3 regions of the Paenibacillus sp. FSL R5-0923 genome follow, and region 2 is predicted to be linked to each of the others. Evidence: a T-box and tRNA genes for the amino acid it is inferred to sense, from the RefSeq annotation. Region 2 holds a T-box; the other regions hold tRNA genes.
The links. A T-box is a leader RNA that pairs with one kind of tRNA and senses whether it is charged. The one in region 2 lies ahead of ileS (isoleucine--tRNA ligase), so its partner is inferred to be a tRNA-Ile.

Region 1 (8,135 bases), 990 kb from region 2:
GCTCTTACCGAAGTAAGAGCTTTCTAAGAGCAATTAAGCTGAGTATCGGGATGACACGATTTGAACATGCGACCCCCTGGTCCCAAACCAGGTGCTCTACCAAGCTGAGCTACATCCCGTTACTATAAAATTATGGAGCGGGTGATGGGAATCGAACCCACGCTATCAGCTTGGAAGGCTGAAGTTCTACCATTGAACTACACCCGCAAAGGTGAAAATCGGGATGACACGATTTGAACATGCGACCCCCTGGTCCCAAACCAGGTGCTCTACCAAGCTGAGCTACATCCCGTTAAAATACTATAATTGCTTAATAAAAAAAATGGCGCGCCCTGAGAGATTCGAACTCCCGGCCTTTTGATTCGTAGTCAAACGCTCTATCCAGCTGAGCTAAGGGCGCAAAAATTATGGAGCGGACGACGGGAATCGAACCCGCGACCCTCGCCTTGGCAAGGCGATGCTCTACCGCTGAGCCACGTCCGCAATAAGTGGTGCGCGTGAAGGGACTTGAACCCCCACGTCGTGAAACGCCAGATCCTAAGTCTGGTGCGTCTGCCATTCCGCCACACGCGCATGTAATAATAAAAGTGAGCCATGAAGGACTCGAACCTTCGACACCCTGATTAAAAGTCAGGTGCTCTACCAACTGAGCTAATGGCTCGCACTTGGCTGGGGATATAGGATTCGAACCTATGAGTGACGGAGTCAAAGTCCGTTGCCTTACCACTTGGCTAATCCCCATTGATGTTACCTCTATGTTGCCCATAATCTCTCAGGAAGATTATGGTGGAGGCTGAGGGGATCGAACCCCCGACCCTCTGCTTGTAAGGCAGATGCTCTCCCAGCTGAGCTAAGCCTCCATATCTATGGGACCCTCTAAGGGTAAGTACAAGTAAAAGTTGGTGACCCGTATGGGATTCGAACCCATGTTACCTCCGTGAAAGGGAGGTGTCTTAACCCCTTGACCAACGGGCCTTGCAAATCTGTGGAGCTCTCAACCGGATTCGAACCGGTGACCTCTTCCTTACCATGGAAGCACTCTACCTGCTGAGCTATGAGAGCATGGCTCCCCGAACAGGACTCGAACCTGTGACAACTCGATTAACAGTCGAGTGCTCTACCAACTGAGCTATCAGGGAATATCCGCTTGGCAACGTCCTACTCTCCCAGGACCCTTCGGTCCAAGTACCATCGGCGCTGGAGGGCTTAACGGTCGTGTTCGGGATGGGTACGCGTGGAACCCCTCCGCTATCGCCACCAAACGGGCATTTACAGCGTAAATGCTCAGGCTTGATGCCTGAAAACTGAATCCGAATTGAATTTGCGTCTTAAGTATAGGATAAGCCCTCGACCGATTAGTATTGGTCAGCTCCATGCATTACTGCACTTCCACCTCCAACCTATCTACCTCGTCGTCTTCAAGGGGTCTTACTAATTGGGAAATCTCATCTTGAGGGGGGCTTCACGCTTAGATGCTTTCAGCGCTTATCCCGTCCGTACGTAGCTACCCAGCCATGCTCCTGGCGGAACAACTGGTGCACCAGCGGTACGTCCATCCCGGTCCTCTCGTACTAAGGACAGCTCCTCTCAAATTTCCTGCGCCCACGACAGATAGGGACCGAACTGTCTCACGACGTTCTGAACCCAGCTCGCGTACCGCTTTAATGGGCGAACAGCCCAACCCTTGGGACCTACTTCAGCCCCAGGATGCGATGAGCCGACATCGAGGTGCCAAACCTCCCCGTCGATGTGGACTCTTGGGGGAGATAAGCCTGTTATCCCCAGGGTAGCTTTTATCCGTTGAGCGATGGCCCTTCCATGCGGTACCACCGGATCACTAAGTCCGACTTTCGTCCCTGCTCGACTTGTAGGTCTCGCAGTCAAGCTCCCTTATGCCTTTGCACTCTTCGAATGATTTCCAACCATTCTGAGGGAACCTTGGAACGCCTCCGTTACTCTTTAGGAGGCGACCGCCCCAGTCAAACTGCCCGCCTGACACGGTCCCCGTACCCGGTTAGGGTACTAGGTTAGAACCTAGATACGATCAGGGTGGTATCCCAACGGCGCCTCCACCGAAGCTTGCGCTCCGATTTCTACGGCTCCCACCTATCCTGTACAGATCGTACCCAAATTCAATATCAAGCTGCAGTAAAGCTCCATGGGGTCTTTCCGTCTTGTCGCGGGTAACCTGCATCTTCACAGGTATTAAAATTTCACCGGATCTCTCGTTGAGACAGCGCCCAAGTCGTTACGCCATTCGTGCGGGTCAGAATTTACCTGACAAGGAATTTCGCTACCTTAGGACCGTTATAGTTACGGCCGCCGTTTACTGGGGCTTCGGTTCATAGCTTCGGGTTACCCCTAACCACTCCCCTTAACCTTCCAGCACCGGGCAGGCGTCAGCCCGTATACTTCGCCTTGCGGCTTCGCACAGACCTGTGTTTTTGCTAAACAGTCGCTTGGGCCTTTTCACTGCGGCCCCCTCGTGCTATTCACACTACCGGGGCACCCCTTCTCCCGAAGTTACGGGGTCATTTTGCCGAGTTCCTTAACGAGAGTTCTTCCGCGCGCCTTAGAATTCTCTTCTCGCCTACCTGTGTCGGTTTGCGGTACGGGCACCTTCTCCTGGCTAGAGGCTTTTCTTGGCAGTGTGAGATCATGACCTTCGCTACTGTAATTTTCGCTCCCCATCACAGCCCAGCCTTAATGATGTGCGGATTTGCCTACACATCAGCCTCACTGCTTAGACGGACATATCCATCAGTCCGCGTCACTACCCTCCTGCGTCACCCCATCGCTCATAGCGGATTACGGTGGTACAGTAATTTCAAACTGTTGTCCTTCGACTACGCCTTTCGGCCTCGCCTTAGGTCCCGACTTACCCTGAGCGGACGAGCCTTCCTCAGGAAACCTTGGGCTTTCGGCGGATCAGATTCTCACTGATCTTTTCGTTACTCATACCGGCATTCTCACTTGTATGCTGTCCAGCGCTCCTTACGGTACACCTTCAACCCACATACAACGCTCCCCTACCCCAGATACATACGTATCTAGCCATAGCTTCGGTGGTGTGTTTAGCCCCGTTACATTTTCGGCGCAGAGTCACTCGACCAGTGAGCTATTACGCACTCTTTCAATGGTGGCTGCTTCTAAGCCAACATCCTGGTTGTCTGTGCAACTCCACATCCTTTCCCACTTAACACACACTTGGGGACCTTAGCTGATGGTCTGGGCTGTTTCCCTTTTGACAATGGATCTTAGCACTCACTGTCTGACTCCCGGCAATAAGTATATGGCATTCGGAGTTTGACTGAGCTTGGTAATCCTTGCGGACCCCGCACCCAATCAGTGCTCTACCTCCACTACTCTTATACCGAGGCTAGCCCTAAAGCTATTTCGGGGAGAACCAGCTATCTCCGAGTTCGATTGGAATTTCTCCGCTACCCCCACCTCATCCCCGCATTTTTCAACATGCGTGGGTTCGGGCCTCCAGTGCGTGTTACCGCACCTTCACCCTGGACAGGGGTAGATCACACGGTTTCGGGTCTACGTCCACATACTCAATCGCCCTATTCAGACTCGCTTTCGCTGCGGCTCCGTCTTCTCGACTTAACCTTGCATGTTAAACGTAACTCGCCGGTTCATTCTACAAAAGGCACGCCATCACCCATTAATAGGGCTCTGACTTTTTGTAAGCACACGGTTTCAGGTTCTATTTCACTCCCCTTCCGGGGTGCTTTTCACCTTTCCCTCACGGTACTGTTTCACTATCGGTCGCCAGGTAGTATTTAGCCTTAGCAGATGGTCCTGCTGGATTCATACGGGGTTTCACGTGCCCCGCACTACTCGGGATCCGTCTCGGAGAGAACACAGTTTAGGTTACAGGGCTTTTACCTCTATCGCGGGCCTTTCCAGACCTCTTCACCTACCATATTCCTTTGTAACTCCATGTGAGACGTCCCACAACCCCTAAGAGCAAGCTCTTAGGTTTAGGCTGTTCCGCGTTCGCTCGCCGCTACTGACGGAATCACTATTGTTTTCTCTTCCTCAGGGTACTTAGATGTTTCAGTTCCCCTGGTCTGCCTCTACATCTCCTATGTGTTCAGAGATGAGTAACTGCGAATTACCACAGCTGGGTTTCCCCATTCGGACACCCCCGGATCAAAGCTTGCTTACAGCTCCCCGAGGCAGTTTCGTTGTTCGCCACGTCCTTCGTCGGCTCCTGGCGCCTAGGCATCCTCCGTGTGCTCTTATTAGCTTAACCTTGATTTTTCCGCAGGAAAATATCATACAATGACATTCTCTTTTGGAATCATCTCACTAATAACATTTACTTGTTTACACAAGTTGCTAAAAGATGTTCTAAAACGCAAATTCGTTTCGGTATCCAGTTTTCAAGGATCAATGTTTAAAGAAGGTATTGAATTAAAAATTATGGTGGAGCCAAGCGGGATCGAACCGCTGACCTCCTGCTTGCAAGGCAGGCGCTCTCCCAGCTGAGCTATGGCCCCATAAAAGATATAAAGTTATATGGTGGGCCTTGGTGGACTCGAACCACCGACCTCACCCTTATCAGAGGTGCGCTCTAACCAACTGAGCTAAAAGCCCATATAACATATATAACATTGTGAATCAACCAAAGAATGGTTGTCCGCTTGGCGGCGTCCTACTCTCCCAGGACCCTTCGGTCCAAGTACCATCGGCGCTGGAGGGCTTAACGGTCGTGTTCGGGATGGGTACGTGTGGAACCCCTCCGCTATCGCCACCAAACGTATATGAAAGAGACTTACTCTTTCAAAACTGAACACGAGTGAGTGTTCGAACCCGAAGGTTCTATTGTGGAAGTTTAACTTCCGATTTGAATGTCTTCATTGCAGAAGACGATTCTCCATAGAAAGGAGGTGATCCAGCCGCACCTTCCGATACGGCTACCTTGTTACGACTTCACCCCAATCATCTACCCCACCTTCGGCGGCTGGCTCCCTTGCGGGTTACCCCACCGACTTCGGGTGTTGTAAACTCTCGTGGTGTGACGGGCGGTGTGTACAAGACCCGGGAACGTATTCACCGCGGCATGCTGATCCGCGATTACTAGCAATTCCGACTTCATGCAGGCGAGTTGCAGCCTGCAATCCGAACTGAGACCGGCTTTGATGGGATTGGCTTCACCTCGCGGTTTCGCTTCCCGTTGTACCGGCCATTGTAGTACGTGTGTAGCCCAGGTCATAAGGGGCATGATGATTTGACGTCATCCCCACCTTCCTCCGGTTTGTCACCGGCAGTCACTCTAGAGTGCCCAACATTACTTGCTGGCAACTAAAGTTAAGGGTTGCGCTCGTTGCGGGACTTAACCCAACATCTCACGACACGAGCTGACGACAACCATGCACCACCTGTCTCCTCTGTCCCGAAGGCCGCCACTATCTCTAGTGGATTCAGAGGGATGTCAAGACCTGGTAAGGTTCTTCGCGTTGCTTCGAATTAAACCACATACTCCACTGCTTGTGCGGGTCCCCGTCAATTCCTTTGAGTTTCAGTCTTGCGACCGTACTCCCCAGGCGGAGTGCTTACTGTGTTAACTTCGGCACCAAGGGTATCGAAACCCCTAACACCTAGCACTCATCGTTTACGGCGTGGACTACCAGGGTATCTAATCCTGTTTGCTCCCCACGCTTTCGCGCCTCAGCGTCAGTTACAGCCCAGAAAGTCGCCTTCGCCACTGGTGTTCCTCCACATATCTACGCATTTCACCGCTACACGTGGAATTCCACTTTCCTCTTCTGTACTCAAGTCACCCAGTTTCCAGTGCGACCTCAGGTTGAGCCCAAGGTTTAAACACCAGACTTAAATGACCGCCTGCGCGCGCTTTACGCCCAATAATTCCGGACAACGCTTGCCCCCTACGTATTACCGCGGCTGCTGGCACGTAGTTAGCCGGGGCTTTCTTCTCAGGTACCGTCACTCCGATAGCAGTTACTCTACCGGACGTTCTTCCCTGGCAACAGAGCTTTACGATCCGAAAACCTTCATCACTCACGCGGCGTTGCTCCGTCAGACTTTCGTCCATTGCGGAAGATTCCCTACTGCTGCCTCCCGTAGGAGTCTGGGCCGTGTCTCAGTCCCAGTGTGGCCGTTCACCCTCTCAGGTCGGCTACGCATCGTCGCCTTGGTGGGCCGTTACCCCACCAACTAGCTAATGCGCCGCAGGCCCATCCCTCAGTGACAGATTGCTCCGTCTTTCATTCTTTCTTCAGGAGAAAAAAGAAATTATCCGGTATTAGCTACCGTTTCCGGTAGTTATCCCAGTCTAAGGGGCAGGTTGCCTACGTGTTACTCACCCGTCCGCCGCTAAGTCATTTTGAAAGCAAGCTTTCAAAATGACTCCGCTCGACTTGCATGTATTAGGCACGCCGCCAGCGTTCGTCCTGAGCCAGGATCAAACTCTCCAATTAGTATTGAAAAGAGCGATATGCTCATTTTGAAACATCTGACGAGAAAATTAATTCTCTAATTTTGGATTTCACTTTCGTGATTTCCCACTCACTCGTTGTTCAGTTTTCAAAGATCAATGTCTCTCATTTCGTCGTCGTTGTTTGTCAGCGGCGACCTTTATAATATATCACAGTGTTTCGTTGTTTGGCAAGTCTTTTTTTTGAAAAAGTTTTTTTCAACTTTTCTTGCCTTCCGCTTCCCTTTTACACAAGCAAAAGGAGCGCGAGATATAATTTATCACGAGCACTCCTTTTTAGTCAAGCTATTTTATTAAAAAATCTTAAATTCATATAAGACTCTTGCATTTACCGCTTATCCTTAGTGTTTATACTGAGAAGAACGTCCACCCCACGCATACTTGGAAAGCTCTTTCTGAGGAGCAAAACGAGCATACATACGAAATACAGTCTTATATCTATTGGCGATGGCATGCCTGATATTTTGGTCCAAGCGCTGATCGCTCAAATCTAACAGCATCTCATCAAGTTCTTTCCGCAAAACATAATCCAGTTCCTTGCATTCTTTTTCGTTGAACAACATTCCCAACATATGCTTGGCCTCCTTCATGAAGTTGCAAGTAACACATTCACTAAAACCAAAAACCCCTTGTACATAATTAGTTAGTCCATCTCATGGAGAAAGCTGCCTTAAGATCCTCTTACACTAGATTAACCGGAGTACTCTTTTTATAACCATAATTATTAAAAATTCCCTTTATGGTTTCGTCACGATTATATACTTCTGACCTTTAGGCAATCCTTGGATGAATAGCTTTAATGTTATGCTCCATTCTCGGAAGTTTTATGATAAAAGAGAAAAAGTTATTGTGCTTTCAATGATGGCTGCAACAAATAACAGGATTATTGTCCAAATAGATGCCGTAAGTGTTTGACGCATGAACGAAGACCAATCAACACCTCTGTTCACTTTTTTAGTGGATGAGCTAAACAGACTTGCAACTACTTTCCCGCCGAACTGAAGTCCAAATGCACAAGCAATAATGATTGCTGGAATCTCTATAATCCCATGTGGCAGCAGTCCTTTTACTATTAGTTCGAATAAATCCTGTCCTTGCAGTGCTGATAAATGAATCAGATAGCCGATAACCGCTCCGTTAATAAATAAGAATATGGCTGGCAGTATACCGAACAGCGCCCCTAAAAATATGATAAGAACACCCTTGATGCTGTTATTCAAAAATATAAATACAAAGAAGCTCCATTGCGGATTAGAAGAATCTCTAAGGTTGCCACTGATTTCACTGAGCCCCTCTAATTGCTGAACCAATAGCTTTTCCAGACTGCTAGTAGCTACCCACCCTATAACCGCTCCTACTGCGAACAGCAGACAGGATAGCAATAAAGCCTTCCGGATCGTTTTTAGATCTTTAATAAACGTGAAGAACGACAACATAAATACCCTCCTGAAATTGTGATCTCTGTTTCTTAGGTCATAACCTTGCGGTACGAGCATACATTTAGAACAAACAAGCATTTCGCATGGGAGAGGAGCGCTGTCATTATGAATTCTTTTTATGTATTCAGCGGCAAAAAGATTAAACGATTCATCTATATCTTCGCCGCTGTGCTTCTTGCTGCTGGAGTTGTCTATGTCGAGAGGGGAAACATAACCGTTTTTTCTGA
Region 2 (8,135 bases):
AAACTGATCTAACGGATTCTGAAATCGACATACAAGGAGTGTAACGTAAGTGAATCACGACTATTTTAAAAATGTACAACAACTTAGTCATGAAGATGACCGACGATATTTATTATTAATGAGAGGCTTACGCATCATACACGAGGAAAAAAAGCAGCGCTGCCCTCTCCAAAGAATAAAAAAGGAAAGGTACGGACTGGGGAGAAACATAGAAGCCCAAGGTTGGATAAATCCACCAAAGAAGATTGACCGAACCCTAATCCCTTCAACAAACCAAATAAAGACGGCTTCGCCTTAACAAGCTATTTGAATTCCAGCTGACGTTGTACAATTCGTACAATATCCGCAATATAATCTCCGATGATCGGTAGATTCAAGGCTCCAAGAACCTGAAGAACATAGATGATCGTTGCCGCAAAAAAAGTAAAGCCAAGCGCGATCCCTACTCCACGAGCCGCTCCATATAAAATATTTTTCCAAATTAGAGTCCAAGGTGAATATAACAGCTCCGTATACTGATAAATTCGTGATTTCTCTAAGATATGGGCCCATTCAAAGGTTAATCGATACATTGTATTCATTTTTTCTTCCAGTGGAATGTCTTCTGGATTGCGATGATCTGCTGTTAAACGCTCAGGGTTTTCCTCAGGAATAACCTTTTTCTCCGCTCCCTTATCTGGGCTGTTCTTGTTGCCGGATGTCTTGACGGAGATTCTGTTCTTCTGATCCTCCACAGCCACAGCTCCTCTCATACGTCTATATTCGCCACAAAGTAAACGAGCCCGGTCAAAGAGAATACATCTCCTTGAGCACGAGGCTCGTTATTTTCGCGGGCGAAATATAAAGACTATATTTCCCGCATAAACAGAAGTTCTCTGTTTACACTTGTGCCGCTAGTATATGCTGTTTTGGGACAGGTAATGCAGATTTACACTTCAATATGGATACCGATGGATTTACCACCGACATCTACCGTTTCAAAAGCGTGTTCTCCGCCAAAATCAACCGTAGTCACAAGTACATTGTCTCGCAATACATTCTCAAAGGCTGTAACTGCTGCTTTAAGCTCATCGTCTACACTCAGCGTGAGTGCGATCCGTTTCTCGATCGGCAGATCCAAACGTTTACGGTAATCTTGAACCGCACGAATGATCTCACGAACCCAGCCTTCTTGTTCAAGCTCAGGTGTGATTTCGGTATTGAGCGCAACCGTAATTCCATATCCGGAAGCTGCGGCGAAACCTGCTTTAGCTTCTTTTTCAACGAGTAGCTCTTCAGAAGTGATCACCAGTTCTTCTCCCTCTGGCGTCGCAATCGCGATTGAGCCATCTTGCACCGCTTTGCGGGTACAGTCACTGTCCAAAGCTTTTAGGAAGCCTTGCAGGAAGCCGACGTTTTTACCGTATTTTTTACCGGCAACTTTAAGATTCAGCTTGAGTGTGAAGTCAACAAATCCACTATCGCTAGTCTCTAGCACGATGTTCTTGATGTTGATCTCGTCTTTGATGATCTCTTCATACTCAGCCAAATGGAAGTCACGGTTCATCGAAACGATCAGCTCAGACAGCGGTTGACGATTCTTAATGCCTGTTTCGTTACGCACGTTACGCGCCAGCTCAACGATTTGTCTCGCACTTTCCATATCCTCTTCCAGCTCTTTATCGATCAAGCTCTCATCAGCAACCGGATAATCTGCTAAATGCACACTTTCTCCGCCGCCAAGGTTCGTGAAGATATCTTCAGACAACATCGGTGTAAATGGAGCCATCAAAGACGCTGTCTTCAAAAGCACATGGGTCAGTGTACGGTAAGCATCCAGCTTATCTTCACCTAGACCACTACCCCAGAAACGGTCACGGGAACGACGGATATACCAGTTGCTCAGCTCATCTATAAAGTTCTCAATGCCTTTGGATGTATTCACGAAGTCATTTACTGTAAGTCCTTTGTCTACCAAAAGAATCAAGCTGTTCAGACGGGACAAAATCCAGCGGTCCAGCTTATGTTCCGATACTTTAAAAGGATGATCGGCAGGATCATAACCATCGATGCCGGCATAAAGCGTCAAGAACGCATGCGTATTCACCAGTGTATCTACAACTTTCGATTTGGTTTCCCCTACAAGACCACGAGAGAAACGTTTGTTATTCCACGGTGCACTATCGGATAGAATCGCCCAACGGAAAGCATCCGTGCCGTAATCGTTCATGATATCCCAAGGATCAATAACATTGCCTTTTGATTTGGACATTTTTTGACCATTCTCATCAAGGATATGACCGTGAGCAATAACAGCTTTATATGGAGCTTTACCTTTAAACAAGGTAGATACAGCTAGTAAGCTGTAGAACCATCCACGTGTCTGGTCGATCCCTTCACAGATCATATCCGCTGGATATTGATCATTCAGCTTATCCTCGTTCTCAAATGGATAATGACTTTGCGCAAATGGCATCGAACCACTATCGAACCAAACATCGATAACTTCTGGTGTGCGAACCATCTCTGCCCCTTCGCTGAAAGGACTGCGTAGCTTGATCTTATCTACAAAAGGCTTATGCAGCTCGATATCCTCAGGTACATCGCCAATCGCCATCGCTCTCAGTTCTTCAATGCTGTGTGGAGCGAACTCTTTGCCCGTTTCTTGACATACCCAAACATTAAGCGGTGTGCCCCAGTAACGATTACGGCTGATATTCCAATCCACCAGTTCATCCAGGAACTTCCCGAAACGGCCTTCACGTACATGATCAGGATACCAATCTACACTGTTGTTGTTAGCAATCAGCTGATCTTTGATCGCTGTAGTGTTGATGAACCAGCTGTCTGTTGCGTAGTACAAGAGTGGTGTATCACAACGCCAGCAGAACGGATAGCTGTGCTCGTATTTTTCTTTGCCGTAAAGCAGTCCTTTTTCAGACAAAGCTTTAACGATATCCAAATCGCAATCTTTCACGAAGCGTCCAGCAAAATCAGATACTACATCCGTATACTTACCGGAATTATCAACCACGTTCACGAAGCTGATGCCGTTCTCGCGGCAAGTCTTATAGTCATCTTCACCATGCGCTGGTGCCATGTGTACGATCCCAGTACCACTGGAATCTGTAACGAAGGAAGCACCTACGATGACATTGCTTTTCTCTGCCTTGATGTATCCGAATGGAGGAGCGTAGGTTTTGCCGATAAACTCGGAACCTTTATGTGTAGAAAGGACTGTGTGCTCGCCTTTCATTACTTCCTCCACCAAATTTTTGGCAACAATGTAGATACCGTCTTCTTGTTGTACACGTACATAATCCATGTCAGGGTTCATGGCTAACGCCATATGTGCTGGCAGCGTCCAAGGTGTAGTCGTCCAAGCTAGTACGTAGTCTCCACTGTCATCCAGTTTGAACTTTGCAGTCGCACTGAGATCCTTGACGGTCTTGTAGCCTTGGGCTACTTCATGGGAGCTTAGGGTAGTCTGACAGCTTGGGCAGTAAGGACTAACCCGATGTCCGCGGTAGAGCAACCCTTTGTCATGCACAGTAGCCAAGATGTTCCACACGCTCTCGATATATGTGTTATCCAAAGTTACGTAAGGATTATCTAGATCCGTCCAGTATCCGATACCCTCTGTAAACTCGCGCCATTGCTTCTCATAACCGAAGACGCTGTCTTTACATTCCTGAATGAATTTTTCTACGCCATATTCCTCGATCTCTTGTTTGCCGGAGATGCCAAGCTTCTTTTGTACGCCTAGTTCTACTGGCAAACCGTGTGTATCCCAGCCCGCTTTACGTACCACGCGGTAACCTTTCATCGTTTGGTAACGACCGATGAAATCCTTGATTACACGGCCCAGCACGTGCCCGATATGCGGTGCACCGTTCGCTGTTGGAGGACCTTCGTAAAATACATAGTTCGGACGTCCTTCACGATTCTCCATCGATTTACGGAACGTATTTTCGTCGCTCCATTTCTTCAGTATGCGGACATCTCTTGCCCGCGCTTTTTCTTTGACATCTACTTTTTGCATGTGATGGTCAATCCTTTCATGGTTTAGTCTGTAAAGCTCTTTTCGATCCTTGGGCAGTCTGGTTCAGCTCTTGCCTTCGGTACCCGAGCCGCGATCCCGCAGGGCAGCACTGGGTTCGGGGTGCCACTGGGACCGGCGAGTGAAACGCCGGTCTGCTCTAGCAGTGAAGGCCCCGCAGGCGAACCCGCCAGGGGAGCCTAAGAAGGGCCGCTCCTTCAGCCACATGAGTCCGTTCGCTTCCACCACCGTACCCATTTGCACGAGGCTTTACATTACGGGTGTCCAGAGGGCGGCAGCCCTTGGGGTCCCCCTTAGAAAGGGGGATTTAGGGGGATGGCCCGCCCCGGAACAACAAAATAAGCGTCATCCCACCCCCAAAGGGGCGAGACAACGCTCGCGATACCACCCTAATTCTGCGCATGAGCACATCCTTAAGGGGAGTGTATTCAGCACAATCTCAGTCCTGCGCGTAAATCTCATGCACAGGTCCGGTGTAACGTCCGGCGGACGGCTAAGCTTACGCACGATCAACGCTTCAGCTTAACTTCTAGGGGAAGATCTTCCGGCAGGGTTCGAACAATCGGCTCTCAGCAATCGCCGACTCTCTGGAGAACGTTACCTTGTCGTACTTGTCCCGTCATCGAATACATATAAACATTATACAGATATGTTCTATTTATAGACTTTTTAAGTCTAAATGTCAACAACCGCTAGCCAAATCCGCAATTAGGAGTATACCTGTGCAGGCGGAATACTTTATTATGATCGATTTTAGCGGAAAATAAAAATAGAGGGAATACTCCCTCTATTTAGCCGATTATAGCATGAAATTATAAATTAGAGGGAATTCCCCCCTATAAATTCAAGCAGCATTCATTCATCATAATGCATTAGATACGATGTAGAACATCATCCTTAAAAGTTACGCTCTCGCTTGCCTCACGACTCTCCAAGGCATTCCAGTCATCCTGTGACAACAGCTCGAGCTGTGCTTCCACCAATGTGCGGAAACGAGTGCGATAGATCGAAGCTTGCTTACGCAATTCTTCAGTCTCAATAGCAACCTTACGGGATTTGGATAACGCTTCGTTAATAATCCGATCCGCGTTCTTTTCCGCTTCTTTGATAATGAGCTGCGATTCCTTCTTGGAGTTGTTCTTCACATCATCCGCCGCTTCCTGAGCGACTAAGATCGTTTTCGATAAACTCTCTTCAATATTCACAAAATGATCTAAACGCTCTTGAATGGACAAAAGCTGATTCTGCAGCTCTTTGTTCTCACGGATGACACTTTCGTAATCCTTAATTACTTGATCCAGAAATTCGTTGACCTCGTCCTCATCATAACCGCGAAGTCTCCGAGAGAACTCCTTGTTATGTATATCGAGCGGTGTTAATGGCATGCTGTGCACCTCCTAGAAATTTCGGACCTTCTAAGTCTCTGAACCATACCTGCGCAGCAGACAAAGAAGAAAGACTGTACTTCAAGTAAAGGCAGAGGATGTATCGACGTTCCAACTGCCATTCATGGTTCGCCTCTTTCATAAAATATCGGCGTCCTGCTTTAAAAATGTTTGATTCCCTCGAAATAATCAATTTCGACAAGTAAAGCCGGATTCCTGCAAGGGATTCACACAAATTTACCAACCTGAACACGGTATCGGCCCTTTTTCGTCAAACTACCAACCTCTAGAACCTTGAATCGACCAAATCCTTGAATAGATACCATGTCACCATCTTTAAGTCCGCAGGAAGGGTCTTCTTCCACTTTCCAATTTACCCGAACGCGCCCAGCCTTGATGGGAGCAAGAATTTTGCTTCGGCTAAGCCGTGTTACATCTGCGGCTATGCCATCCAATCGTAGGGACGCTACAGTCAAATCCATCATTTCCAGCTTCACCTCACTATTACGCAAGGCAGAAAGTGGCAATACCTCCGTGCTCACCTGTATTCGGTGTACTCCAGTTAAATTCATGTCTAAATAATCTGCAATATCTGCAGCTACTACCACATGACAACCATCGTCCAGAACATGAATATCACCGATTTTTCCACGTTTTACTCCAAGACCCAGAATAGAGCCCATGTAGTCCCCATGCTCTAACGCCAGAAACTTTTGCTCACCAGAGGTTATCGCAAGAACGCTCAGCTCCATGTCCTCATGATCCAGATCACGGTAATCAGGCGCAATGAGTGCTCGCTTCCGCTCTGCCTCAGGGTGGCCGCCTTCCCATCTAACGATAACATCTGGATGTCGATTGACCAGACTTTGCAGAATAAATCCTTGGCGCGGATCTAGAAATTCGGTCAGTTTCGTCTCATGATATTCTCCAGCATGGGTAACCCATTCCCAAGCCTTGTCCACAAATTGTCTTTCATCGGGATGAAAATGCCCGTAAACTTCTGTCTTCATCACTTCTGCCTAAAAAATTAAGTGCAAAATGGATTTGAGTCCACCTGCCGCAAATTCCAAGACGAATAGTGCAATGATCGGGGAAATATCAAGCGTACCAAAGAGTGGCGGAATAAACCGACGAAATGGTGTCAAATACGGCTCAACAAGCTTGCTCAGCAGTTCTCCGATAAAGTTCTCACGAACGTTTGGTAACCACGACATCAGTACGTAGAAAATAATCATGTAAAAATAAATATTAAACAGCATATCAATAATGTAATCAATTTGGGGCAAAGCTCATTCACCTCATTCTGTTATAGTCTGGATCGTCACCTAGGATTTCCGTAATGGCACCTTGAATTTCAACGGTATCTGGCGTGCACATAAATATATTGCCCCCAATTTTAGAGATTCCTCCCCCAAGGGCATAAACGGTTCCACTTAAAAAATCAATAATTCTCATTGCCTGATCATTACGGACACGCTGAAGATTGATCACTACCGTCCGGTGAGAACGGAGATGGTCCGCAATTTCCTGAGCCTCATCGTACGAACGTGGCTCATAAAGTACAACTTTTACATTCTTCTGCGAATGGATACTGACAACGTTGCCCCTTTGATTTTTGCGGGTTTCGACAGGGGCTGGCTCATACTCATCCTCTTCGTGGATTTGCTCCCGCTCCACAACTTCTTCTTCCTCCTGCAAGCCCAAAAAACTCATAAATCGGTTCATAACGCTCATCACGATCCCTCCTAATGGCCTACTAACACCGTACCTAGGCGTACCCAGGTGGCTCCTTCCTGTATCGCCACTTCAAAATCATTCGACATTCCCATTGATAGCTCCGTAATCGGTTCAGGTGTCAAAGCAAGTTGATTGAGCTCATCGCGCAGCTCACGAAGTCCGCGAAATACAGGGCGGGTAAGCTCCGGATCACCTTCTAAAGGTGCCATCGTCATTAGTCCAATTACTTTTACACGGTCTAGACTAGCAATTTCACGCAAAAATCCAGGTACCGCCTCAGGCGACAGACCAAATTTCGTATCTTCTCCAGAGATGTTTACTTGAAGAAAGACATTCACTTCTTGATCTGCGGCAATCGCCTTTTTGTGTAATTCTTGCGCCAGAGATATCCGGTCCAAAGAGTGTATATATTGAAACTTGCCAATAACGTCTTTAACCTTATTGGTCTGCAAATGCCCGATAAAATGCCATGTCCCTTGGTCCCCTAAAACCTTCCATTTGTGCTCAGCATCCTGCCAGCGACTCTCGGCAATATGCTCCAGGCCTGCCTCCAATACGGAGGACACCATTTCCAGAGAAACATATTTCGTCACTGCAATTACCTTGACGTCATTTCGATCCCGGCCGCTTGCCGCGCAGGCACGTGCTACACGTTCCTCTACCTCAGCAATTCTCTCCTGCAGTGTTAAAGCCAACTTTCAACTCTCCTTTATTCCGATCCAGCTCGTCATCCTGCCTGTAACCCCATCTTCTTTACGATAAGAAAAGAACAAATCTTGATTACAGCTTGTACACCAAGATGTACATTCGATATGAGTCGGCAATATTCCTGCTTTAATCATAATGCGTCGATTCATTTCTTTCAAGTTTAGCATGTATTTGTTCTCATCTGTGTCAGATGTTCTGTACAGCTCCACAGTATTGGCTGTTTCTGTTGGCTTACTCAGATCACCTTCCAGTCTATGAACATGCTC
Region 3 (8,135 bases), 1.8 Mb from region 2:
GATATGGGTCTTCTGCTGGAGCTTGTTGAACAGCTTATGCATGAAGGTAAGAGTGCTGATAAATGTCTAGAGAATCTTATGTATTATTTCCGTGATTTATTGATGATTAAGATGGTACCTGGGGCCGATCAACTGACGGAGCGAGTGCTTAATCCCGCCGAGTTTAAAGATATGGCCACCGCATTTTCCCGGGATCGTCTGTTTCAGATCGTAGATACACTTAATAAGTACCTGGGTGAAATGAAATATGCTACTCATCCGCAGACTTTGTTTGAAGTCGCACTGATGAAGCTTTGTAGCTTGCAGCAAGAGGAAAGTGAGACCGCATCAGCTGCTCCGTTAGGTGCATTGCAGGCTGGGTCAGGGGCGAATGCTCCTGCAGTCCACTCTGGTGAACTGGATCTGCTCAAGAGACAGATTACTGCGCTGGAGAAAAAGCTGGAGCAGGCATTGCAGGCCGGTGGTATTTCCGGAGGTGGGCGAGATGGTGCCTCTTCTGCGAAATCGAATCCGACTCCAAGTTCTGCGCCTAGAATCTCTGCAACCTCCAAAATGCCTCCAAATGTTGATAAGTTTATTGCTGGTAAGGATAGTCCTGATTTTGCAGCTATCTATAAACAGTGGAGTCTTGTCTTGCAAGGGGTAAAAGAGGAGAAGGTAACGGTTCATGCATGGTTTGTAGACGGAGAACCTGTATCTGTAATGGACGACGCTGTGCTTGTTGCGTTTAAGAACACGATTCATCGTGATACAACGGAGAAGCCAGCAAACAGACAGGTCATTGAGAATGTGTTTGCAGCGCGTCTTGGTAAACCTTATAGACTGGTAACTATAATGCAGCGCGATTGGAACGAAGCCGCTCAAAAGTCAGTGGGACAGCCTAGCAAAGAAGAGTTGCGGCTAGAGCATGAACATGATACTGCAGATGCGAAATCTGAACCTTGGATTGATGAGGCTATCCAGCTTTTTGGAGAAGACCTTGTTGTCATAAAAGAGTAATGTAAGCATACTAGCGCAAATTGCGCATTCCAAAGGAGAGATGATGTATGAATAATATGAACCAAATGATGAAGCAAGTTAAGAAAATGCAGGAGCAAATGCTTAAGGCTCAAGAAGAACTAGGTGGCAAGGTGATTGAAGGCTCATCAGGTGGTGGAGTAGTTACAGTTCAAGTTAATGGCCACAAAAAGTTGCTTTCTATCCAAATCAAGCCAGAAGCTGTTGATCCGGAAGATGTTGAAATGCTACAGGATTTGGTAATCACTGCAGTTAATGATGCTTTGACTCAAGCTGAAGACCTTGCGAACAATGATATGGGTAAATTTACTGGTGGAATGAAGATCCCAGGCTTGTTCTAATTCACTCACTCCACTTTCGTCTAAAGGAGAATTATTAATTTGTATTATCCCGAACCGCTAGCCAAGCTGATCGATGCTTTTACGCGCTTGCCCGGGATTGGGCCGAAGACAGCCGCCCGGTTAGCTTTTCATGTGCTTAACATGAAAGAGGATGACGTCATTGATTTTGCTAAAGCGCTAGTAAGTGTCAAGCGTAATCTTCATTATTGCTCCGTCTGCTGTAATATTACGGATACGGACCCGTGTAAGATATGTCAGGACAAAACTAGAGATCCTTCAGTAATCTGTGTGATCCAAGACTCCAAGGATTTGGTGGCAATAGAACGAACCAAAGAGTTTAATGGGTATTATCACGTTCTTCAGGGTGCGATTTCACCTATGGAAGGTATAGGCCCTGATGATATTCGCTTGAAGGAATTATTGACTCGTTTGAGTGATGAAAGAGTGAGTGAGCTTATCATGGCGACCAACCCCAACATTGAGGGTGAGGCAACGGCGATGTATATTTCTCGTCTAGTTCGGCCTTTTGAGATTAAAATCACCAGAATAGCCCATGGCTTACCTGTTGGTGGCGATCTTGAATATGCCGACGAGGTTACCTTGTCCAAAGCGTTGGAAGGTCGTCGTGAGCTATTCTAGTAGCTCTAAAGTCGTGTTTTTCAAAAGGAGGCCCCCTGGGCCTCCTTTTTTTGTTCTAAGTTTGTCCCTATCCCGATATGAATGAGAATAACGAGATGTAATTTTGCATCGAAATTATTCTGAGGAGGAATGAGTAATGGGATGGTGGACCTCATTGTGGCGGGGAGCAGATGAAGAACAGGGTAGAAAAGATACGGAGGGCTGGGAAACGTTGCTGGAGGTTCGTAAGGCGCAATCTGAGTGGGAGAGAGCGTACCTAATGTTTGATGAAGCGTTGGGTCAAGATCAAATTGATTATGCTATTTATATTTTAGAGGCAGCAGAGCGTAAGTATCAGATACATCTCAAACATGCAAAGAGCATTGGATTAAATAGCAGTCAGATGTAGGCGCTAACCAAATGGAGATATAGGAGGGATCAACATGCTAAGAATGTTAGCTATAGGAGTACTGGTCATATCGGTTGTATTGTTAAGTGTAATTGTATTCCGGAAAAAACTTGGCTTTGGATGGCTTAGTCTGTTCGGAGCTCATTTGGTACTGGCTGCGCTCGCGATATATGTAGTGAATTTCTCGGGTTTAATCACACAAGTTCATATTCCCCTGAATCCCGCAACCATAGGCGCAGTAACGGTTCTTGGTCTTCCAGGCGTAGTAATGTTAATAGGATTAAGAATTATTTTGTTTTAATGCTTGACGTGAGTTTGAAAAATATGATACATTAAGTCTCGCCCCTTTGGACAAGATGTTGATTAACAACTTGCTGAAACGGTAAGCGAAAAAAAGAAATTAAAAAAACGCTTGACGAAAACAAAGGTGCTGTGATATATTATAAAGGTCGCTGCTGACAAGCAACGACAACGAAAGATGAGACATTGATCTTTGAAAACTGAACAACGAGTGAGTGGGAAATCACGAAAGTGAAATCCGGAATTAGAGAATTAATTTTCTCGTCAGATGTTTCAAAATGAGCATATCGCTCTTTTCAATACTAATTGGAGAGTTTGATCCTGGCTCAGGACGAACGCTGGCGGCGTGCCTAATACATGCAAGTCGAGCGGAGTTATTTTGAAAGCTTGCTTTCAAAATAACTTAGCGGCGGACGGGTGAGTAACACGTAGGCAACCTGCCCCTTAGACTGGGATAACTACCGGAAACGGTAGCTAATACCGGATAATTTCTTTTTTCTCCTGAAGAAAGAATGAAAGACGGAGCAATCTGTCACTGAGGGATGGGCCTGCGGCGCATTAGCTAGTTGGTGGGGTAACGGCCCACCAAGGCGACGATGCGTAGCCGACCTGAGAGGGTGAACGGCCACACTGGGACTGAGACACGGCCCAGACTCCTACGGGAGGCAGCAGTAGGGAATCTTCCGCAATGGACGAAAGTCTGACGGAGCAACGCCGCGTGAGTGATGAAGGTTTTCGGATCGTAAAGCTCTGTTGCCAGGGAAGAACGTCCGGTAGAGTAACTGCTATCGGAGTGACGGTACCTGAGAAGAAAGCCCCGGCTAACTACGTGCCAGCAGCCGCGGTAATACGTAGGGGGCAAGCGTTGTCCGGAATTATTGGGCGTAAAGCGCGCGCAGGCGGTCATTTAAGTCTGGTGTTTAAACCTTGGGCTCAACCTGAGGTCGCACTGGAAACTGGGTGACTTGAGTACAGAAGAGGAAAGTGGAATTCCACGTGTAGCGGTGAAATGCGTAGATATGTGGAGGAACACCAGTGGCGAAGGCGACTTTCTGGGCTGTAACTGACGCTGAGGCGCGAAAGCGTGGGGAGCAAACAGGATTAGATACCCTGGTAGTCCACGCCGTAAACGATGAGTGCTAGGTGTTAGGGGTTTCGATACCCTTGGTGCCGAAGTTAACACAGTAAGCACTCCGCCTGGGGAGTACGGTCGCAAGACTGAAACTCAAAGGAATTGACGGGGACCCGCACAAGCAGTGGAGTATGTGGTTTAATTCGAAGCAACGCGAAGAACCTTACCAGGTCTTGACATCCCTCTGAATCCACTAGAGATAGTGGCGGCCTTCGGGACAGAGGAGACAGGTGGTGCATGGTTGTCGTCAGCTCGTGTCGTGAGATGTTGGGTTAAGTCCCGCAACGAGCGCAACCCTTAACTTTAGTTGCCAGCAGGTAAGGCTGGGCACTCTAGAGTGACTGCCGGTGACAAACCGGAGGAAGGTGGGGATGACGTCAAATCATCATGCCCCTTATGACCTGGGCTACACACGTACTACAATGGCCGGTACAACGGGAAGCGAAACCGCGAGGTGAAGCCAATCCCATCAAAGCCGGTCTCAGTTCGGATTGCAGGCTGCAACTCGCCTGCATGAAGTCGGAATTGCTAGTAATCGCGGATCAGCATGCCGCGGTGAATACGTTCCCGGGTCTTGTACACACCGCCCGTCACACCACGAGAGTTTACAACACCCGAAGTCGGTGGGGTAACCCGCAAGGGAGCCAGCCGCCGAAGGTGGGGTAGATGATTGGGGTGAAGTCGTAACAAGGTAGCCGTATCGGAAGGTGCGGCTGGATCACCTCCTTTCTATGGAGAATCGTCTTCTGCAATGAAGACATTCAAATCGGAAGCTAAGCTTCCACAATAGAACCTTCGGGTTCGAACACTCACTCGTGTTCAGTTTTGAAAGAGCAAGTCTCTTTCGTATGCGTTTGGTGGCGATAGCGGAGGGGTTCCACACGTACCCATCCCGAACACGACCGTTAAGCCCTCCAGCGCCGATGGTACTTGGACCGAAGGGTCCTGGGAGAGTAGGACGCCGCCAAGCGGACAACCATTCTTTGGTTGATTCACAATATTATATATGTTATATGGGCTTTTAGCTCAGTTGGTTAGAGCGCACCTCTGATAAGGGTGAGGTCGGTGGTTCGAGTCCACCAAGGCCCACCATATGACATTATATCCTTTTATGGGGCCATAGCTCAGCTGGGAGAGCGCCTGCCTTGCAAGCAGGAGGTCAGCGGTTCGATCCCGCTTGGCTCCACCATAATTTTTAATTCAATACCTTCTTTAAACTTGATCCTTGAAAACTGGATACCGAAACGAATTTGCGTTTTAGAACATCTTTTAGCAACTTGTGCAAACAAGTAAATGTTATTAGTGAGATTTTTCTTAGGGAAAATCGAGGTTAAGCTAATAAGAGCACACGGAGGATGCCTAGGCGCCAGGAGCCGACGAAGGACGTGGCGAACAACGAAACTGCCTCGGGGAGCTGTAAGCAAGCTTTGATCCGGGGGTGTCCGAATGGGGAAACCCAGCTGTGGTAATTCGCAGTTACTCATCTCTGAACACATAGGAGATGTAGAGGCAGACCAGGGGAACTGAAACATCTAAGTACCCTGAGGAAGAGAAAACAATAGTGATTCCGTCAGTAGCGGCGAGCGAACGCGGAACAGCCTAAACCTAAGAGCTTGCTCTTAGGGGTTGTGGGACGTCTCACATGGAGTTACAAAGGAATATGGTAGGTGAAGAGGTCTGGAAAGGCCCGCGATAGAGGTAAAAGCCCTGTAACCTAAACTGTGTTCTCTCCGAGACGGATCCCGAGTAGTGCGGGGCACGTGAAACCCCGTATGAATCCAGCAGGACCATCTGCTAAGGCTAAATACTACCTGGCGACCGATAGTGAAACAGTACCGTGAGGGAAAGGTGAAAAGCACCCCGGAAGGGGAGTGAAATAGAACCTGAAACCGTGTGCTTACAAAAAGTCAGAGCCCTATCTATGGGTGATGGCGTGCCTTTTGTAGAATGAACCGGCGAGTTACGTTTAACATGCAAGGTTAAGTCGAGAAGACGGAGCCGCAGCGAAAGCGAGTCTGAATAGGGCGACTTAGTATGTGGACGTAGACCCGAAACCGTGTGATCTACCCCTGTCCAGGGTGAAGGTGCGGTAACACGCACTGGAGGCCCGAACCCACGCATGTTGAAAAATGCGGGGATGAGGTGGGGGTAGCGGAGAAATTCCAATCGAACTCGGAGATAGCTGGTTCTCCCCGAAATAGCTTTAGGGCTAGCCTCGGTATAAGAGTAGTGGAGGTAGAGCACTGATTGGGTGCGGGGTCCGCAAGGATTACCAAGCTCAGTCAAACTCCGAATGCCATATACTTATTGCCGGGAGTCAGACAGTGAGTGCTAAGATCCATTGTCAAAAGGGAAACAGCCCAGACCATCAGCTAAGGTCCCCAAGTGTGTGTTAAGTGGGAAAGGATGTGGAGTTGCACAGACAACCAGGATGTTGGCTTAGAAGCAGCCACCATTGAAAGAGTGCGTAATAGCTCACTGGTCGAGTGACTCTGCGCCGAAAATGTAACGGGGCTAAACACACCACCGAAGCTATGGCTAGATACGTATGTATCTGGGGTAGGGGAGCGTTGTATGTGGGTTGAAGGTGTACCGTAAGGAGCGCTGGACAGCATACAAGTGAGAATGCCGGTATGAGTAACGAAAAGATCAGTGAGAATCTGATCCGCCGAAAGCCCAAGGTTTCCTGAGGAAGGCTCGTCCGCTCAGGGTAAGTCGGGACCTAAGGCGAGGCCGAAAGGCGTAGTCGAAGGACAACAGTTTGAAATTACTGTACCACCGTAATCCGCTATGAGCGATGGGGTGACGCAGGAGGGTAGTGACGCGGACTGATGGATATGTCCGTCTAAGCAGTGAGGCTGATGTGTAGGCAAATCCGCACATCATTAAGGCTGGGCTGTGATGGGGAGCGAAAATTACAGTAGCGAAGGTCATGATCTCACACTGCCAAGAAAAGCCTCTAGCCAGGAGAAGGTGCCCGTACCGCAAACCGACACAGGTAGGCGAGAAGAGAATTCTAAGGCGCGCGGAAGAACTCTCGTTAAGGAACTCGGCAAAATGACCCCGTAACTTCGGGAGAAGGGGTGCCCCGGTAGTGTGAATAGCACGAGGGGGCCGCAGTGAAAAGGCCCAAGCGACTGTTTAGCAAAAACACAGGTCTGTGCGAAGCCGCAAGGCGAAGTATACGGGCTGACGCCTGCCCGGTGCTGGAAGGTTAAGGGGAGTGGTTAGGGGTAACCCGAAGCTATGAACCGAAGCCCCAGTAAACGGCGGCCGTAACTATAACGGTCCTAAGGTAGCGAAATTCCTTGTCAGGTAAATTCTGACCCGCACGAATGGCGTAACGACTTGGGCGCTGTCTCAACGAGAGATCCGGTGAAATTTTAATACCTGTGAAGATGCAGGTTACCCGCGACAAGACGGAAAGACCCCATGGAGCTTTACTGCAGCTTGATATTGAATTTGGGTACGATCTGTACAGGATAGGTGGGAGCCGTAGAAATCGGAGCGCAAGCTTCGGTGGAGGCGCCGTTGGGATACCACCCTGATCGTATCTAGGTTCTAACCTAGTACCCTTACCGGGTACGGGGACCGTGTCAGGCGGGCAGTTTGACTGGGGCGGTCGCCTCCTAAAGAGTAACGGAGGCGTTCCAAGGTTCCCTCAGAATGGTTGGAAATCATTCGAAGAGTGCAAAGGCATAAGGGAGCTTGACTGCGAGACCTACAAGTCGAGCAGGGACGAAAGTCGGACTTAGTGATCCGGTGGTACCGCATGGAAGGGCCATCGCTCAACGGATAAAAGCTACCCTGGGGATAACAGGCTTATCTCCCCCAAGAGTCCACATCGACGGGGAGGTTTGGCACCTCGATGTCGGCTCATCGCATCCTGGGGCTGAAGTAGGTCCCAAGGGTTGGGCTGTTCGCCCATTAAAGCGGTACGCGAGCTGGGTTCAGAACGTCGTGAGACAGTTCGGTCCCTATCTGTCGTGGGCGCAGGAAATTTGAGAGGAGCTGTCCTTAGTACGAGAGGACCGGGATGGACGTACCGCTGGTGCACCAGTTGTTTCGCCAGAAGCATGGCTGGGTAGCTACGTACGGACGGGATAAGCGCTGAAAGCATCTAAGCGTGAAGCCCCCCTCAAGATGAGATTTCCCAATTAGTAAGACCCCTTGAAGACGACGAGGTAGATAGGTTGGAGGTGGAAGTGCAGTAATGCATGGAGCTGACCAATACTAATCGGTCGAGGGCTTATCCTATACTTAGAACGCAAATTCAATTCGGATTCAGTTTTCAGGGAGTCAAATTCCTGTTTGGATT

Region 1: it encodes a tRNA-Ile, which carries the amino acid that the T-box ahead of ileS (isoleucine--tRNA ligase) is inferred to sense. The anticodon was not compared.
Region 3: it encodes a tRNA-Ile, which carries the amino acid that the T-box ahead of ileS (isoleucine--tRNA ligase) is inferred to sense. The anticodon was not compared.

The regions. Positions count from the first base shown of each region.
Region 1 covers NZ_JBBPAT010000001.1:1,437,222-1,445,356, reverse strand. Annotated here, with positions in the region: tRNA gene MKX35_RS06465 (tRNA-Pro) at 46-119, opposite strand; tRNA gene MKX35_RS06460 (tRNA-Gly) at 134-207, opposite strand; tRNA gene MKX35_RS06455 (tRNA-Pro) at 219-292, opposite strand; tRNA gene MKX35_RS06450 (tRNA-Arg) at 324-400, opposite strand; tRNA gene MKX35_RS06445 (tRNA-Gly) at 409-483, opposite strand; tRNA gene MKX35_RS06440 (tRNA-Leu) at 490-573, opposite strand; tRNA gene MKX35_RS06435 (tRNA-Lys) at 589-661, opposite strand; tRNA gene MKX35_RS06430 (tRNA-Gln) at 667-741, opposite strand; tRNA gene MKX35_RS06425 (tRNA-Val) at 785-860, opposite strand; tRNA gene MKX35_RS06420 (tRNA-Glu) at 901-975, opposite strand; tRNA gene MKX35_RS06415 (tRNA-Thr) at 987-1,062, opposite strand; tRNA gene MKX35_RS06410 (tRNA-Asn) at 1,064-1,139, opposite strand; rRNA gene rrf (5S ribosomal RNA) at 1,146-1,262, opposite strand; rRNA gene MKX35_RS06400 (23S ribosomal RNA) at 1,336-4,264, opposite strand; tRNA gene MKX35_RS06395 (tRNA-Ala) at 4,436-4,511, opposite strand; tRNA gene MKX35_RS06390 (tRNA-Ile) at 4,532-4,608, opposite strand; rRNA gene rrf (5S ribosomal RNA) at 4,654-4,770, opposite strand; rRNA gene MKX35_RS06380 (16S ribosomal RNA) at 4,895-6,452, opposite strand; gene MKX35_RS06375 (hypothetical protein) at 6,811-7,041, opposite strand; gene MKX35_RS06370 (stage II sporulation protein M) at 7,294-7,905, opposite strand; gene pdaB (polysaccharide deacetylase family sporulation protein PdaB) at 8,014-8,135, shown strand, end outside.
Region 2 covers NZ_JBBPAT010000001.1:2,425,907-2,434,041, reverse strand. Annotated here, with positions in the region: gene MKX35_RS10795 (DUF5665 domain-containing protein) at 303-593, opposite strand; gene ileS (isoleucine--tRNA ligase) at 929-4,021, opposite strand; T-box leader at 4,397-4,671, opposite strand; gene MKX35_RS10785 (DivIVA domain-containing protein) at 4,912-5,424, opposite strand; gene MKX35_RS10780 (hypothetical protein) at 5,396-5,566, opposite strand; gene MKX35_RS10775 (YlmH family RNA-binding protein) at 5,652-6,434, opposite strand; gene MKX35_RS10770 (YggT family protein) at 6,444-6,683, opposite strand; gene MKX35_RS10765 (cell division protein SepF) at 6,718-7,158, opposite strand; gene MKX35_RS10760 (YggS family pyridoxal phosphate-dependent enzyme) at 7,170-7,856, opposite strand; gene pgeF (peptidoglycan editing factor PgeF) at 7,860-8,135, opposite strand, start outside.
Region 3 covers NZ_JBBPAT010000001.1:613,035-621,169, reverse strand. Annotated here, with positions in the region: gene dnaX (DNA polymerase III subunit gamma/tau) at 1-999, shown strand, start outside; gene MKX35_RS02735 (YbaB/EbfC family nucleoid-associated protein) at 1,047-1,358, shown strand; gene recR (recombination mediator RecR) at 1,398-1,997, shown strand; gene MKX35_RS02725 (DUF2508 family protein) at 2,134-2,385, shown strand; gene MKX35_RS02720 (pro-sigmaK processing inhibitor BofA family protein) at 2,429-2,686, shown strand; rRNA gene MKX35_RS02715 (16S ribosomal RNA) at 2,989-4,546, shown strand; rRNA gene rrf (5S ribosomal RNA) at 4,671-4,787, shown strand; tRNA gene MKX35_RS02705 (tRNA-Ile) at 4,833-4,909, shown strand; tRNA gene MKX35_RS02700 (tRNA-Ala) at 4,931-5,006, shown strand; rRNA gene MKX35_RS02695 (23S ribosomal RNA) at 5,146-8,074, shown strand.